Regions from separate parts of the Lutispora sp. genome, predicted to be linked through region 3. Evidence: riboswitches for the same ligand, from Rfam matches in the RefSeq annotation. Region 3 holds a riboswitch; each other region holds the start of a gene.
The links. A riboswitch is a leader RNA that binds a small molecule or an ion and turns the genes downstream of it on or off. The one in region 3 is predicted to bind molybdenum cofactor.
Positions count from the first base shown of each region.

Region 1: it holds a riboswitch for molybdenum cofactor, as region 3 does, so the genes downstream of both, ACESM9_RS01205 (4Fe-4S dicluster domain-containing protein) here and ACESM9_RS07915 (alkaline phosphatase family protein) in region 3, are expected to answer to the same signal.
Region 2: it holds a riboswitch for molybdenum cofactor, as region 3 does, so the genes downstream of both, ACESM9_RS12325 (NADH-dependent [FeFe] hydrogenase, group A6) here and ACESM9_RS07915 (alkaline phosphatase family protein) in region 3, are expected to answer to the same signal.

Region 1 covers NZ_JAWLCK010000003.1:43,852-49,758, reverse strand. Annotated here, with positions in the region: gene ACESM9_RS01215 (GNAT family N-acetyltransferase) at 1-226, opposite strand, end outside; gene ACESM9_RS01210 (GNAT family N-acetyltransferase) at 300-755, opposite strand; molybdenum cofactor riboswitch at 1,011-1,120, shown strand; gene ACESM9_RS01205 (4Fe-4S dicluster domain-containing protein) at 1,196-1,681, shown strand; gene ACESM9_RS01200 (aldehyde ferredoxin oxidoreductase family protein) at 1,675-3,480, shown strand; gene ACESM9_RS01195 (ubiquitin-like small modifier protein 1) at 3,550-3,819, shown strand; gene nuoE (NADH-quinone oxidoreductase subunit NuoE) at 3,826-4,269, shown strand; gene ACESM9_RS01185 (NADH-ubiquinone oxidoreductase-F iron-sulfur binding region domain-containing protein) at 4,262-5,907, shown strand, end outside.
Region 2 covers NZ_JAWLCK010000102.1:2,898-8,804, reverse strand. Annotated here, with positions in the region: gene ACESM9_RS12325 (NADH-dependent [FeFe] hydrogenase, group A6) at 1-1,357, opposite strand, end outside; molybdenum cofactor riboswitch at 1,453-1,571, opposite strand; gene moaC (cyclic pyranopterin monophosphate synthase MoaC) at 1,721-2,224, opposite strand; gene groL (chaperonin GroEL) at 2,337-3,965, opposite strand; gene groES (co-chaperone GroES) at 3,983-4,267, opposite strand; gene ACESM9_RS12305 (winged helix-turn-helix domain-containing protein) at 4,595-4,933, opposite strand; gene ACESM9_RS12300 (ABC transporter ATP-binding protein) at 4,930-5,709, opposite strand; gene ACESM9_RS12295 (FecCD family ABC transporter permease) at 5,718-5,907, opposite strand, start outside.
Region 3 covers NZ_JAWLCK010000041.1:1,941-7,847, reverse strand. Annotated here, with positions in the region: gene ileS (isoleucine--tRNA ligase) at 1-1,122, opposite strand, end outside; T-box leader at 1,166-1,380, opposite strand; molybdenum cofactor riboswitch at 1,673-1,792, shown strand; gene ACESM9_RS07915 (alkaline phosphatase family protein) at 1,847-2,818, shown strand; gene ACESM9_RS07910 (ECF transporter S component) at 3,184-3,735, shown strand; gene ACESM9_RS07905 (molybdopterin-dependent oxidoreductase) at 3,725-4,237, shown strand; gene ACESM9_RS07900 (energy-coupling factor ABC transporter ATP-binding protein) at 4,234-4,977, shown strand; gene ACESM9_RS07895 (energy-coupling factor ABC transporter ATP-binding protein) at 4,925-5,587, shown strand; gene ACESM9_RS07890 (energy-coupling factor transporter transmembrane component T family protein) at 5,584-5,907, shown strand, end outside.

The DNA of each region.
Region 1 (5,907 bases), on a different contig from region 3:
CCCCTTTGTACCATATTCCTGCCTGAAATCCTTCGTTTGATGCAAACTGTTTCTTTGTCATTTCGATAAACCCTATAGCATCCTCTATTGTTTGGGTACCATCTACCCAGGGTAACCATTCTCTCAAATAATACCTACAAGAATTAATTGACTCAAACATTGCCATTGCATGATTATTATCAAGCAGTCTTAATTCTACATCCTCATCAACGACATGCCTGAACATATAGTTAACCCCCTCCCGTAAATATATCTACTTGATTTATATTGCATATAGTTCAAGAACTATGAAATGATTTTTACCTCAGTATTTTCTCAAATTCCGTTATATAAATCCCATCTTTCACCTCAATATCTTTTTTCTTTTTATAACCGTTTTTTAAATATAAATTTACAGCGGGAAGATTATCCTTGCCAGTACATACAATAATTTTATTGATATTGCTATTTATTTCTTCTACAAAGTTAATAAGTTTATTTGCTATACCCATTCTAAAAAAGTCCGGATATATCGCAACTCTGTGTATATCTAATACATCGTCAATAACTTTAAATGAAATTATACCTGCTAGAACATCATTTATATGGTATCCATAAAAAATTTCATCACATTGTTGCAAACTATCTATGGTCTCCTTCAAGGCTGGTATCTCATAAAAGCCTATAAGCTGGGCTTCTATTTTATATGAGGCTCTTTGCAAATCCATTACACGATTTGCTGTTTTCATATCCTTTAGGTTAAGTCTCTTAATCATTTCTTTCTCCTTTTATTTCATATAATTCTATGATTATTCCATATTCTCCAGTATTGCTTTATCAATATATGCCTAAATTTTACCATAATATTTTAATACTTGCTATGTCAATTTACATACTCTTCTAATTACGACAGATCAAACCTCATTTATCATGCATTTATGCCACTTGTCCCAATTTTGTAATTTTATTGTCATATTTAAAGGAGTTTACTAATATATGTAGAATAAGTAAATAAATATACACAATCGTTAATTGTATATAGACTCCGATTCCAAGAGCCCGATGAAGGACTTGGAACGATAGGGCATGGGGAGAAATGCCCATACCTGCCATTGTGCAAAGGAGTCCATCTGTGGGTGCAGTATTGCCAAAACAGATGGACTTTTATATTGAGAAAAAGGAGGTGAAGCTGGCATCGATATGATGTCAGCAAAGGATGAGCAAGGTATTGATGATCTCTCCAGAGAAGTGCATCGGCTGCAGAACCTGTGAGCTGATTTGCTCCTTCAACAGGATGGAAGAATTCAATCCGAAACAAGCTGCCGTGTCTGTATTTGCCTATGATGAGGCTGCCATAGCAGTTCCTATCATGTGCATGCAGTGTGAAGATCCTTCCTGCATGAAGGTTTGTCCTGTGGGAGCAATCGTGAGAGATGAAAAGGATGCAGTCATAATCGACATCCAAAAGTGCATCGGCTGCAAAATGTGCATAAGCGCATGTCCTCTTGGCAACATCACCTTTAGTCCTACTCAGAAAAAGCTAATCAAATGTGACCTGTGTGGAGGAAATCCACAATGTGCAGAATTCTGTCCTTCAGGAGCAATACAGTATAAAGAAGCTACACCTGCAAATCTGAACAAAAAGAAAAAAATGGGTGAAAAGTTCAAGGATTTGTTTGGGGAGGTGTATGAGCAATGTTAGGTTTTACAGGAAAACTTCTCAGAGTAAACTTGACTGACAAGACCATAAAAAAGGAAAATCTAAACCTGGAAGATGCCAAGAAATATATAGGTGCAAGAGGCTTAGGCACCAAATACTTCATGAATGAAGTGGATCCCAAAGTGGAACCCTTCAGCCCCGACAATAAACTTATATTCATGACAGGTCCACTTACTGGTACTCTGGCCACATCCAGCGGAAGATATGAAGTAGTTGCTAAAGCACCCCTCACAGGAACCATAGGTGCATCCAATTCCGGTGGCCATTTCGGTCCCGAGCTTAAGTATGCCGGATACGATGGAATAATATTTGAAGGAAAATCAGAAAAGCCCGTTTATCTATACATTAATGATGATGAAGTGGAAATAAGAGATGCAGAACACCTGTGGGGCAAAAATGTATTTGAGACCACGGATATGCTCCTGGAAGAAGTAGGTGACGATGCAAGAGTCGCCTGCATAGGACCCGGCGGAGAAAAACTGGTATTATTCGCCACGGTTATGAACGACAAGCATAGAGCTGCAGGAAGGTCTGGTCTTGGTGCTGTTATGGGTTCTAAAAATCTTAAGGCTGTTGCAGTAAAGGGTTCAAAATCAGTTCAGGTAGCAAAACCTAAGGAATTTTTGGAAATATGCAAGAAGAGCAGAAAGATGCTTAAAGACCATCCTGTAACAGGTGGAGGATTGCCAACCTATGGTACAGAAATACTTGTGAATATATTGAACCAGAGCGGCGGTCTCCCAACAAGAAACTGGAAAGACGGTGGCATATTTGAGCATGCAGATGAGACTTCGGGAGAAACTTTAACAGAAAAATATCTGGTTAGAAATAAGGGCTGCTTCGGATGCAATATGGGCTGCGGAAGAGTAACAAGGATTCCTGAAGGTAAGTTCAAGAGCTTCGGTGAAGGTCCTGAATATGAGGCAGGCTGGTCCTATGGTGCAGATTGCGGAGTAAGGAATCTGGAAGCTATCTGCAAAGCCAATTTCATATGCAATGAGCTGGGTATCGACCCAATAACCATGGGTTCCACCATTGCCTGTGCTATGGAAATGTATGAAAAAGGCATATTAACCAGAGAAGAATTAGGAAGAGATCTCCCCTTTGGAGATGATGAAGGTATAGTAGAATTTACAAGAATGACAGGTTTGAGAGAAGGATTTGGAGACAAGTTGGCAATGGGCTCCTACAGAATGGCAGAGTCATATGGCCATCCAGAGCTTTCCATGTCTGTGAAAAAGCAGGAAATGCCAGCTTATGACGGCAGATGCTTACAGGGTATGGGTCTTGAATATGCTACATCAAATCGTGGCGGCTGCCATGTGAGAGGATACCTCACTTCTCCTGAAATACTTGGAATTCCTGCTAAGCTTGATCCATTGGTAACAGATGAAAAAGCTCCCTGGCTCAAAACCTTCCAGGATCTCACCGCGGTAGTGGATTCTGCAGGTATATGCTTATTCACCACCTTCGGAATAGGTCTTCCTGAGATATCTGAAATGTTAAGAACTGCCATGGGCGTTGATTTTACCGATGAAGAGGTGCTGCAGGCAGGAGAAAGAATTTGGAATTTAGAGAAGCTGTTCAATCTTGAAGCAGGCTTCACAAAGGATGATGACAGGCTTCCTGACAGATTGCTCAAGGAGCCCATGCCTGCAGGTCCTGCAAAAGGATTGGTCAATCAGCTAGATGTGATGCTCAAGGAATACTATGAGGTAAGAGGTTGGGATGAAAACGGCATACCAACGGAAGAAAAACTTAAAGAACTGTCAATTAAATAAGCAAGGTCTATGGCTGTCGGTATCACATTACCGACAGCCTAAATTTAAAGAAGCAAGGAGGGGAATTTCATGATAGTAAAATATTTTGCATATATAAGAGATTACACTGGTGCAAAGGAAATTGAAATTGACCATTTCCCCACTTTAAATGATCTTCTCCTTAAACTCTGCGAAAGATATGGTTCAAAATTTAGAAATAAAATATTTTCAAATGGGAATCTCAGCAATGAGATAATTATTCTGGTCAACGGGAGAAATATTGTGCATCTCCAGGGGCTTGACACCTGTCTCAGCTCTGATGATGAGATAAGCATATTCCCGGTGGTAGCAGGAGGCTGATGAATTTTGTTTGAAAAATATCCCAAGGAACATAGGTATACATTGGCAATGCTGCAGGACTTGCAAAAGGAATATGGTTATATACCCAAAGAAAAGCTTCTGGAGCTTTCTCAATACTTGGACATCCCTCTTTCCAAGCTTTACAGCATGGCTACTTTTTACAAGGCACTGAGTTTAAAACCCAAGGGTAGATATATCATAAAGGTTTGTGACGGCACTGCTTGCCATATAAGATCATCAAAAAGCCTGCTGGATGAGATAGAGAATTCTCTTGGAATAAAACCTGGCGAAACCACAAAAGACGGCAAATTTTCCTTAGAAGTCGTCAATTGCCTTGGTTCCTGTGCCATAGCTCCAGTTATGGTTATTAATGACAGATATTATGGCAAGCTGACATCTTCCAAAGTAAGGGAGATACTAAGAGAATACGGGGGTGCTGGGGATGAATAGGACAGTATATGTCTGCTGCGGCACCGGCTGCCTGGCAAACAACAGCTTAGATGTATACAGAGAATTAAAGAGGCTTATTGAAGAGCATGAAGTAGATGCAGATGTTAAAACCATTGTAAAAGCCACGGGTTGCAATGGTTTATGCGAAAAAGGACCCTTAGTAAAAATTGAGCCTGACAATATATGCTACAGCAAAGTAAAGGCCAGTGATGTTAAAGAAATTGTAGAGAAAACCCTTATCAATGGCCAGATAGTAAACAGGTTATTGATATTTGATACTGCTCAGGGAAAAAAAGTTATATCCCACAAAGACACGGATTTTTATAAATCTCAGCAAAAAATAGCCTTAAGGAATATAGGAGAAATAGATCCTGCAAATATTGACGACTATATTGAGCGCGGCGGATATGAAGCTCTTAGTAAGGTTTTATTTCAGATGACTCCCGAGGGTGTAATATCTGAGATAGAAAAATCCGGATTGCGAGGCAGAGGCGGCGGTGGCTTCCCCACAGGGCGGAAGTGGAGGCAGTGTTGCAACGTAAACTACTTCCCCAAATATGTAATATGCAACGGTGATGAAGGAGATCCGGGAGCCTTCATGGATAGAAGCATTTTAGAAGGGGATCCCAATACAGTCATAGAAGGAATGATAATATGCGCCTACTCCATAAAGTCTCATAGAGGATTCATATACATAAGAGACGAGTATTCACTGGCTCTGAAGAATATGGATTGTGCTTTGAGACAGGCAAGAGAGAGGGGCTATCTGGGTAAAAATATAATGAACAGCGGTTTTGATTTTGATATAGAAATCGTAAGAGGTGGCGGAGCCTTTGTCTGCGGTGAATCCACAGCCCTCATGCAATCTATCGAAGGCAATGTGGGAGAACCCAGAGCCAAGTATATACATTCTGTGGAAAAGGGCTTATGGGGGCAACCCACTGTGCTGAACAATGTTGAAACCTGGGCAAATGTACCTGAAATAATAATGAAAGGCTCTGACTGGTTCAGCTCCATAGGTACTGAAAACAGCAAAGGCACAAAGGTGTTTTCACTGGTTGGGAAAGTTAAAAATACAGGTCTTGTGGAAATTCCTATGGGCACAACTTTGAGGGAACTGGTATTCAAAATCGGAGGAGGCATAATAGGAGACAAGAAGTTTAAGGCGGTTCAAAGCGGCGGTCCTTCAGGCGGCTGCATACCTGAAAGCCTTATGGACCTGCCTGTGGATTTTGATACTCTAAAAAATATAGGCTCCATGATGGGTTCTGGCGGCATGATAGTCATGGATGAAAGAACATGTATGGTAGATGTGGCAAGATATTATCTAAATTTCCTATCTGAAGAATCCTGCGGCAAATGTGTTGCCTGCAGAGAAGGCATAAAGAGAATGCTGGAGATCCTCACAGATATATGCAACGGCAAAGGTTCTGAGGAGGATTTAGATCTTCTGGAAAGTCTGTGCCACACTGTGGAAGAAGCCTCTCTCTGTGGATTGGGAAAAACCGCTCCAAATCCTGTGCTGACTACATTGAAGTATTTCAAAGATGAATATTATGCACATATCAGGGATAAAAGGTGTCCTGCAGGGGTCTGTCCCGAGCTCACAGAATATGAAATCGATGAAAAACTGTGCAT
Region 2 (5,907 bases), on a different contig from region 3:
CCAAGCCTCTTACAGGAGTATAATCTATATTATCCAGATCTTTACCTTCCAATATATCTGCCACTGTCCTTAAAGCAGCTTCCATAACACCGCCTGTTGCTCCAAATATAACCGCTGCCCCTGTAGACTCACCCATCACTTTATCAAATCTATCATTTTCTAAAGCTTTAAAATCTATCCCAGCCTCTTTTATCATCTTAGCCAATTCCCTTGTAGTCAATACCGCATCCACATCTCTCAATCCGTCTACAGTCAATTCTTCTCTACCTGATTCAAACTTCTTAGCTGTACAAGGCATTATTGATACCACAAATATTTTATTAGGATCAATATTCATCTTTTCTGCATAATAGGATTTTGCTAAAGCTCCCAACATCTGATGAGGGGATTTACATGTTGATAAATTGTCAATAAAATCATTGTGGTAATGCTCACAGTACTTTATCCAACCAGGAGAACAGGATGTTATCATCGGGAGCTTCCCTCCGTTTTTTATCCTGCTGATGAGTTCTGTTCCTTCTTCTATAATAGTCAAGTCTGCTGCAAAATCAGTATCAAAAACTTTATCAAACCCTAATCTTCTTAAAGCAGAAACCATTTTTCCTTCTACATTTGTGCCTACCGGCAATCCGAATTCTTCACCCAATGCAACTCTAACAGCAGGTGCAGTCTGGGCGATTACATAAAGTTGGTCATTCTCTAAAGCTTCCCATACTCTATCTCTGTCATCTTTTTCTCTAAGGGCACCTACAGGACATACCTTTATACATTGACCACAGTTAATACAGGCAACTTCAGAAAGGCTTCTTCCATAAGAAGTTGTTACTGTAGTGTTTACACCCCTATTTGCAAAGTTTATAACGCCTGTACCTTGAATATTTTTGCATATACTTATACACCTTCCGCAGAGTATGCACTTATTCTGATCCCTGACTATTGAAGGTGATGCCATATCAACTTTATATTCGATCTTCTCACCTTCGTAATCTACAGCATCTATGCCTGCTTCCTCGGCCATCTTCTGTAGCTCACAGTTCAGGTTTCTAGAACATGTGAGACATTCCCTTTCATGTCTGGCTAGTATAAGCTTAAGTACGGTGGTTCGAGCTTCTCTAACGGCCTTTGAAGATGTCTTTACCTCCATGCCTTCTGCAACAGGAAGTACACAAGCAGCCTGCAAAGACCTTGCTCCTTTAACCTCAACAAGACACATTCTACAAGCTCCAACTTCATTTATATCTTTTAAAAAGCAAAGTGTAGGAATATTAATGTTTAAACCTTTTGCTGCCTCCAAGACTGTTGTACCTTTGGGAACCTGGGTCTTGATACCATCAATTGTCAGGTTTACCATGTCCATTATGCTTATCCCCCTTATAATAAAGTAGAAAAATAAAAACTCCTTGTAAAAGGAGTTTTTCACAAACTTAACACTACTATATACCAATTATAAAGTATACAGCTGATACTACTCCTTTCCAAACACAGGAGGCATGAACATTTCTATCCACACCCATCGATCTGCAAGCCATAGATAACTCCTTAGGTTTACAGATTCGGAGTTATTCAATTAATTATCATCTTGCATTGCATATATGTATATTGTTAAAATTATCACATTGTCATAAATTATTTTACTACTTCTATCGTGTTCTGTCAAATATTTATTCTGTGGTTGCGTTTTTATTATATGGACAGTCACTTGTATAAGGTACTCCTACTCTTAGCTACATGAAGTGCTTTTATCAGAGCCGGTAAAGTAAAAATCCCCAGATGGACTTCCAGACTTTTTTACCATATGTATATCGGATATGAACATCTCATTATCCATATCCTTGCACATATCATAGATGGTAAGGGCTGCAGCAGATACAGCCGTCAGGGCTTCCATATCTACTCCACTCATTCCATAGGTTCTTACTATGGCAGCTATATCTATTTTGCAGTTTTCTCCATCTATTTTAAAGTCCAAATCCACACTGAAAATATTGCTTCCGTGATTCATGGGTATTATGCTGGAAGTGCCCTTTGCACCCATAATGCCACCTACCTGGGCTACAGATAGCACATCTCCTTTTTTTATCTTTCCTTCTTTTATGGCTCTCAGGGTCTCCTTTTTCATATAGATAGAGCCTCGAGCTATGGCTTCCCTTATGTTTTCATTCTTTTCAGATATATCCATCATCCTGGTATAGCCTTTTTTATTTGTATGAGATAATCTTTCCAAAGCATTTACCTCCAATTTATACTTCTACCTAATATTATACTTCTTGGAGGCAATAATACTATATAAGAAACCAAAAAAATAGCTGCGTCAAATAACGCAGCTATTATCTATCTTAGTACATTCCCATGTCTCCGCCCATTCCTGCTCCGGGCATTGGTTTTTCTTTTTCTGGAAGATCTGCTACAACGCTCTCAGTTGTAAGAAGCATTGAAGCGATGGATGCAGCATTCTCAAGTGCTGATCTTGTAACCTTTGTTGGGTCAACTATACCTGCTTCAATCATGTTGACATATCTTTCATTCAATGCATCAAAGCCTACTCCTGCTTCGCTGTTCATTACCTTTTCAACTATTACAGAACCTTCAAGTCCAGCATTCTCTGCAATCTGTCTCACTGGTTCTTCCAAAGCTCTTCTTATGATCTGAATACCTGTCTTTTCATCTCCATGAGCATCCTTTAATAATTCTTCAACAGCCTTTATAGCATTTACAAGAGCAACTCCGCCGCCAGGTACTATACCTTCTTCTACTGCAGCCTTTGTTGCAGCAAGAGCGTCTTCGATTCTCAGTTTTCTTTCCTTAAGTTCTGTTTCTGTTGCAGCACCAACTTTGATAACTGCTACACCGCCAGCCAATTTTGCAAGTCTTTCCTGAAGCTTTTCTCTATCGAAGTCGGAAGTAGTTTCTTCTATCTGAGCCTTAATCTGTTTTACTCTATCTTTTATTTCCTTAGCATCTCCAGCACCGTCAACGATTATAGTGTTTTCTTTCTGAACCTTAACCTGTCTTGCTCTTCCTAGTTGCTCAAGCTTTGTCTCTTTAATATCTAAGCCTAATTCTTCGGATATTACCTGTCCGCCAGTAAGTATAGCTATATCATCAAGCATTGCCTTTCTTCTGTCGCCAAAGCCAGGTGCTTTAACAGCAACGCAAGTAAATGTTCCTCTTAATTTGTTTACTATCAATGTAGCAAGAGCTTCGCCTTCGATGTCTTCAGCGATTATCAAAAGCTTCTTGCCCTGTTGAACTATCTGCTCCAATACTGGAAGAAGATCCTGGATATTTGATATCTTCTTATCAGTTATAAGTATATAGGGCTCATCAAGTACAGCTTCCATCTTTTCTGTATCTGTGATCATGTAAGGAGATACATAACCTCTGTCAAACTGCATACCTTCTACAACATCCAGAGTTGTACCGAAAGTATTTGATTCTTCTACAGTTATAACTCCGTCCTTGCCTACTTTTTCCATAGCTTCGGAAATGATTTCTCCGATGGATTCTTCTCCTGCTGATATGGAGGCAACCTGTGCTATAGCAGATTTATTTTCGATTGGCTTGGAAAACTTTTTGATTTCTTCTACCGCAGTAGCTACAGCCTTATTGATACCCTTTTTCAATACCATTGGGTTTGCTCCTGCAGCAACATTCTTCAAACCTTCTCTTATTATTGCCTGAGCAAGCAATGTAGCTGTTGTTGTACCATCACCTGCTACATCGTTTGTCTTTGTTGCAACTTCCTTAACCAATTGAGCTCCCATATTCTCAAAGGGATCTTCAAGTTCTACTTCTTTCGCAATTGTTACACCGTCATTGGTGATAAGGGGAGAACCGAATTTCTTGTCTAATACAACATTTCTTCCCTTGGGTCCTAATGTTATCTTAACTGTATCTGCCAGCTGATTTACTCCTCTTTCAAGAGCTCTTCTTGCATCTTCGCCAAACCTGATCTGTTTTGCCATTTATTTACCCTCCCTTATTATTCTACTATTGCTAATACATCGTTTTGTCTGAGGATCAAGTATTCTTCCCCATCAATCTTAACTTCTGTGCCAGCATATTTAGAGTATATTACTCTGTCGCCAACCTTTAATTCAAGGGGTATCTTTTTACCGTCAACTAACTCTCCTGAACCAACGGCCAATACTTCGCCCTGCATTGGTTTTTCCTTTGCAGTACCGGGTAATACTATGCCGCTTTTGGTTGTTTCTTCATTTTCCAATACCTTAATAACAACTCTGTCTCCAAGTGGTTTGATATTCATCAATAACCCTCCTTAAGTTTTTATTATACAAAATTTGTATGTATCCCTTATTATTAGCACTCACTTAAGATGAGTGCTAATTACAATATAATAATAATTAATGGTTTAGTTCTTCGCAAATTTATAATTTCGCATTTTCTTGGGTTTTTTGGTCATTTTCTTCTATTAATTTAAATTATTGCTTAATTGCATTGTTTTTCTTTATTTATATTTGAATTTCCTTTGATTTCACAAAAAAAACAAAATGGTTATACTAAAAAAGGCTCTCTATCATTTAACTATTACAATACAAGCCTTTTTTAGTATAGCCAATAGTATCTAATTCATTCATTTTCTACAAAAAATATCCTCGTATATCTTCTCTATTTCTTCCACAGCCGCATTTCTGAATCTTTCATATTTGTCAATAAGCTCCTTGGCTTCCTTGGTAAGCTTTGAGCCTCCCCCTTTGGCACCCCCTATTTCCCTTTCCAGAAGTTCCATATTCAATTCTTCTTCAGCATTCTTTATAATATTCAATGCCTTTGAATAAGCCATTCCCATTTCACTTGCAGCCTTATTCAAAGAGCCTAAATTGTCTACGAGAAGCAAAAGCCTATAAGGTCCTTGCCCAAATACTTTATCGCCGTTATCATTTTTTATCCAGAGACTATATCCTGGTTTCATGCATCCAACCTCACCATCACATATTTTTCTCTATGCCTTATTATATCTATTTTACCATATATTCTGGTAAACATTTTATGGAGAAAAATATTATCTACATCTTTGGTATCGAATTCTGCCAGTATCTTACCGTCCTCCAAAAATATTATTTTATCGCAGTAGTTGAGGGCGTAATTTGGATCATGGAGGGTTATGAGCCCTACACGCCTTTCTTTATTTATCAAATCCCTTATACAGGATAGCATCATATGTCTGTTATTATAGTCCAATGCGCTGTCAGGTTCGTCAAAGAGCATAATCTCTGCATTCTGCATAAGGCTTCTGCATATGATAACAAGCTGCTTCTGTCCTTCGCTTAGTTGTAGAAAATTGGCATAGGCATACTTCTCCATGGACATCTTTTTCAGTATATCATAGGCAAGTTTCTTATGCTCCTTCGTAGGAGAGGCGAACATACCCAGATAGGGAGTTATGCCCATCAATACTACATCTATCACCTTGGTGTTATATATTATGCTGTTTCTCTGGGGCATAAAGCTGATATGCCTTGCCCTTTGCTTTTCATCAAAGGAAAAACAGTCCACATCCTTTATAATGCATTTACCTGATATGGGCTTTATAAGACCGCTGATTGTCTTCAACAGTGTGGTTTTGCCTGCACCATTGAGTCCTAAAAGAGCAGTCAATTCTCCCTGTTTTAATGAAAAGCTTATGTCATCCAATATTATTTTATTATCATAGCCTGCCTTTATATTTTCTATTTTTAATATATCCATATTTCCTCCTAATAACGACTCATGAGATATGCTAAATACGGTGCCCCGATAAAGGTGGTGAGAATGCTTATTGGTATTTCGCTGCCGGCTATACTCCTGGCAAGACAATCTGCAAAGCCAAGGAGTATGGCACCTATAAAGCCGCTTAATATGGTAGTACTGAAATCATTGGTTTTTCTTATCATCCTGGCTATGTGA
Region 3 (5,907 bases):
ACCTTCCTGAGCCAACCATTTTATTATATCCAAATCCGCATCCATTACGAACTGGCCTTCCCAGGGTGTAGTGGTGAATTTACCTGTTTCATCAACAGGTTGGAATACGGGAAGATCATATCTTCTGCCTGTATTATAGTCATCTTCACCAAAGGCAGGGGCAGTATGAACTATACCTGTACCGTCTTCTGTAGTTACATAATCTGCAACGGTTACATAAAATGCTTTCTTGTCAGCTTCTATAAAGGGCATCAGCTGCTCATATTCCATGTATTCTAGATCCTTGCCTGAAAGCTCTTCCAATACTTCAAAATCTTCTCCCAGAACCTTCTTGGAAAGATGTTTTTCTACATAATATATTGTATCGTCCTGTTTAACCTTAAGATAGGTTTCTTCAGGATTTACGGTCAATGCCACGTTAGATGGAAGAGTCCATGGTGTGGTAGTCCATACCAGGAAGTATTCATCCGCATCTTTTCTCTTAAACTTTACTATTACAGTATTGGTTTTTACTTCCTTATAACCTTGAGCTACTTCGTGGGAAGCCAAGCCTGTACCACAGCGACTGCAGTAGGGCAATATCTTGTGGCCTTCATACATGAGGCCTTCTTTGAAAAATTTGTCCAGTATCCACCATTCGCTCTCTATATAGTCGTTGTCCAGTGTTATATAAGGGTTATCCATATCTATGGAGTATCCCATTCTCTCAGTCATTTCTCTCCACTGTTTTTCATATGTGAATACAGACTCACGGCATTTCTCATTGAACTCTGCTATTCCGTAATTCTCAATCTCTTGCTTGCTGGAAAGCTTCAGTTCCTTCTCAACTTCTATTTCAACAGGCAGTCCGTGAGTATCCCAGCCTGCTTTTCTTTTGACCTCATGGCCCTTCATGCTTTGATATCGGCATACAGAGTCCTTCAAAGTTCTAGCAATTACATGATGTATGCCAGGCCTGCCATTAGCTGTTGGAGGTCCTTCGTAGAATATAAAGGGTTTTGCTCCTTTTCTATTTGCAACCACTTTGTCGAGAATGTCTACTTCTTTCCAAAACTCGGATATTTGTTTTTCTCTCTCTGCTACCGGTTTCTCTGAAAGAGGTTTAAATTTCATTAGACTCATCTCCTTGCATATTTGTATAAATGAAAAACCCTATGGCAAAAACCATAGGGACGTTTGGACACGCGGTACCACCCTCATTACAGCCCAAAACAGGCTGTCACTCGGTAAATTTAACGCATTACTGCGGAATACCCTACTGAGCTTCGAGCATCCGGCTCCAAGGTGATCTTCGTCAAGAGCTCTGCAAATAATCTTTCACCAAACGATTATCTCTCTGAATGCATCATCTCCTGCTACTGTCCTCTTCATGGCCATTCAAATAGCTTTTTTCACAATTAAGCTACATTGTACACCAACTGAATACATTTTGTCAATACTTAGTCTTTAACTAATATTAATTATTAATATAATATGAAACCTTTCTTATAATCCATAGGAAAGTATAAATCTACCTTAGTGTTAACTTTCCGTAATGGATTTCAAGAAAGGTTTCCTTGGTCGTTATAAATGCTTCAATAGGAAACCTTTCTTATTCCATACTATGTATTAGTCTATAAAATGAAACAATTTATGTTTCTTGAAGGAAATCATAAACAAATGTAGAATCATTCTAATTAAGCGTTTCCGAGTTATGGTGCCTAAGTTTATATAATATGGCGCATAACCGGCAGGGTATAAATAGAAATGTTTATGCCTCCTCATTTTGGAAAGGAAACAGCAAGAAGCAGTTTCCTTTTAGACTGCTTTTTATTTTATCCAAAAATGATAATTAAGGAACATAATTATGAATAAAAAATTTCTATTTTTATCTCTCATAGCTATATTATCCTTTTTTACCGGTATAATATTCTTCATGCCAACAGATACCAGTGGTTTGCCTATCCTCAATAATGAGGAATACCAAACATCCGGTTTTGCTGTGTATACTGAAGACGGCGATATTATTTATACAAATAGCATTGAGAGCATAAGAAAAAGTATTTTCGGCAGCACCATGGTAACAACAGATAGTCAAACACTTAATAATCCCATTGGTATAGTTGAAAATCCACCCACTCAAAGTATTATATCAATAAAAGATATGGCGCTAAAATCTCTTGATAATGATAATAAAGTTCTAATAATATATATAGACGGCTTGGGCTATGACTTATATAAGAAAGCTATAGACTTAGGTATTATACCTTGCTTAGAATCAACAGGCATAGCTGAGAAGGCTTTGACAGTTTATCCCACCATAACCGATGTAACCTTTGCAGCTATGGTTACCGGAACCACACCCAAATATACAGGTATACATAATAGAGAGAAGAAGCCACTGGAGATTCCCACCATATTTGATAAAGCAGCGGAGATGGGTAAAACTTCAAAGGTTATAGAAGGCAACATAAAAATCATCATAGATGAGGTGGAAACCATTCTTAATATAGATGAAAACAATAACGGTACCATAGATGATGAAATATACAATAAAGCTCTGGAGGAGCTAAAAAACCCTCCTGATGTGTTATTGGTACACTTCCATTCCTATGATGATTTTGGTCATAAATATGGTCCAAATTCAGATGAAGCATTGGCCCAGCTTGGGGTTTTAGACTCCTATATAAAAGATCTCCTGGGTAGATTTAATGGAGATGTGATCATAACATCAGATCATGGCATGCATGATGAAGGTGAGGGAGGCGCCCATGGGAGCTTCTCAGAATCGGATTTGTTTATTCCTATTTGGACTCTGTTCTTGAAGAACACGGATTAGCACTGAGATAACCACGGATTTACACGGAGGTTTTTTGAAACCACTAAAAGGCACTAAAACTTCACTAAAAACACTAAAGAGTATAATTAATTATGCACATACTGCAGTTACCATAAAGCCAGTCAAAAGGATATAATATCGTACGAATTCTCTAATTTAGATTTCGCAAAGAGTCACTAGCAAAGTTAACAAAAATGCTCTATTATATATCTTTTGGACTTCACTGTATAGAAGAAAGCTACAGTATCTAGGGAATAATCATATGTGCAAGTGAACATATGATTATTTCCAGTACAGCAGCATCCTTATATATAGAATTAAGCATGTTTACCATAGTGAAAAATCATAAAAGAAGCAGGTGCTATATGAGCAAATTTTTTAGAAAATTTTCCATGTATGAGCTGGCAGTCATATCTCTGGCGGCGGCTTTGGGTGTTGGGATAAAACCCATAATAGTTCCCCTGGTACACATAATTACAGGTCCCCTATACATCCCCGGCGGTGCTGCAGCCGGCGGCTTTTACATGCTTTGGATAGTATTGGGACTAGGTATAACCAGAAAAATAGGCACCGGTACCCTTATAGGCTTTGTTCAGGCTTTACTGGTGATGATTACAGGAGTATACGGGAATCATGGAGCCGTGAGCTTAATAACATATACAATACCGGGTCTCTTTGTAGATATGGGAGCCTTGATATTAAGGAAAAATTTTACTACACCTTCAGGCTTTTTCATTCTTGGTTTATTGGCAAATATTTCGGGAACTTTCCTATCATCCATGGTCTTTTTCAGACTTCCCCTTATACCCTTGCTTCTATCCATCAGCGCAGCATCGCTCTCAGGAGGACTTGGAGGACTTATAGCATATAAGATAATGATCACAATAAACGGGCGGGGTGATATATATGAAAAATAAGAAGCTAATACTGGTTATTGCAATACTGGCAGTTGTTACACTGGCTTTAGGTTATATAAATATGAGAAGCATTAACAATGCTGGAACCGAAGAGGGCACCATAACCTTCAAGTGGGGCGAAAACACAGCAGCTTTAAGCTTTGAAGAAATCACTGTCATAGAAAATCATGAGTTCAAAGCTATAGAAGATACCTCCACTTCAGGCCCTGCTTCTAGAAAGTATAAAGGAGTATTTCTTAAGGATGTACTGAACAGGGCAGGTATAGATGATTCAACCATAGAATCCGCTACAAGGGTTACAGTAAAAGGCTTGGACGGCTATGTAATTGCTATGGCTGCCCAAGAGGTTTTGTCAGATAATGTTTACCTGGCCTTTGAGAAAAACGGAAAGCCTTTGGGAAATATGAAAAACGGAGGCAGCGGTCCATTTCAGCTAATTGCAGTTTCCGATTCCTTCAGCCAACGCTGGTGCAAATATGTGATTGAGGTAAACCTGGAATGAAGGCTATAATAGAAGTAAGAAATTTATCCTTCAGATATACCAATAGGGATCCCCTTATATTGGATTCCATTGATTTAGATATAGAAAGGGGCAGCATAACATCCATTGCAGGCTTGAGCGGCTGTGGTAAAAGCACTTTAGCTTTTTGCCTTTGCGGGGCCATTCCAAAGAGCATGCCTGGCATAATGGAAGGCAGCATTATGATTGATGGGGCAGACATAAAGGAACTAAGTCTCCCCAATCTTGCCAAGAAAATCGGGATGGTCTTTCAAGATGTGGACAACCAGCTTTTTTTGCCTACTGTAGAATCTGAAATAGCCTTTGCCCCTGAAAACCTTTGCCTTCCTTATGAGGATATTGAGAAAATCATTAACAGAGTTATAAGTATGCTGAACATTGGACATTTGAGATATAAAAATCCCTCTCACCTTTCCGGAGGAGAAAAGCATCTTGCGGCTATAGCTTCAATTCTCAGTCTTGACCCAGATATAATAATATTGGACGAAGTACTGTCAGAATTGGACAGAGAAAATAAAGAGTTGATAAAAAATGTGATTAAAATTCTCAATGAAGCAGGAAAAACAATCATTATAATAGATCACAGCATTAAGAACCTTATGGTAGCTGATACCATTTTGCTCATGAGAAAAGGCAGAATTGAAGATAGAATTGAGGTTGATGATAGCCATGAGCTTTTATACAATAGACTCACTGACTTTTACTTACAACAACAACAATAATAATCTGTTTGAGAATCTGAATTTTCTCATAGAAGGAAACCAGCATATTGGACTTATAGGCCCCAATGGCTGCGGTAAAACCACCTTGGCAAAGCTGATGCTGGGAATCCTTAGACCCACTGATGGAAGAATACTGTTAGAGGGCACAAACATAAGGAATATTTCCCTATCCTATATAGGAAGCAAGGTGGGCTATGTATTTCAAAACCCGGACAAGCAGTTGTTCTGCCCCACTGTTTGGGAACAGATGAGCTTCAGCTTCAACTATGGCAGCCAATCCTCCCAGAAAAATATTGAGGACAAGATTAATTATTACTTAGAAATATTTGACCTGGCAAAGTACAAGGATGCATCTCCCCTTACTCTTAGTCGAGGAGAAAAACAGAGGCTGGCTTTGGCTTCCGTATTGTCCAGGGATGTGAAGTTTTTAATATTGGATGAACCCACCACCGGCCTTGATTTATTGCGCAAAAAGCAGCTGGAAAAATGTCTCCTCACATTAAGGAATGAAGGAAAGGGCTATATGATAATAAGTCACGAAGCCAGGTTTCTGGACAGGTATGTTGATAAACTCCTTACCCTGGGTCCGAAAGGAGTTGATGTCTGTTGATAAACCTTGATCCCAGAACCAGAATCTTTATAGTTCTTATTATTTCTTCTGCTGCAATAATAATTAAAGATATAAAACCTCTTGTGCTTATGCTGCTTATGACATTGCTTTTATGCAAGCTTTTTTCCATATCAATATCAGGCACGATGAAAAAGCTTAGGAAGCTATGGTATTTTTTTATTGTATTGACATTGATTCAAAGCCTTTTTACACATAGCGGCGATATCTTATTAGCTTTAGGTGGCATAAGGATTTTGACTACAGCAGGCTTGGAAGCGGGTGTTTCTATAATTCTGAGAATGTCCATAATAGTTTATTCA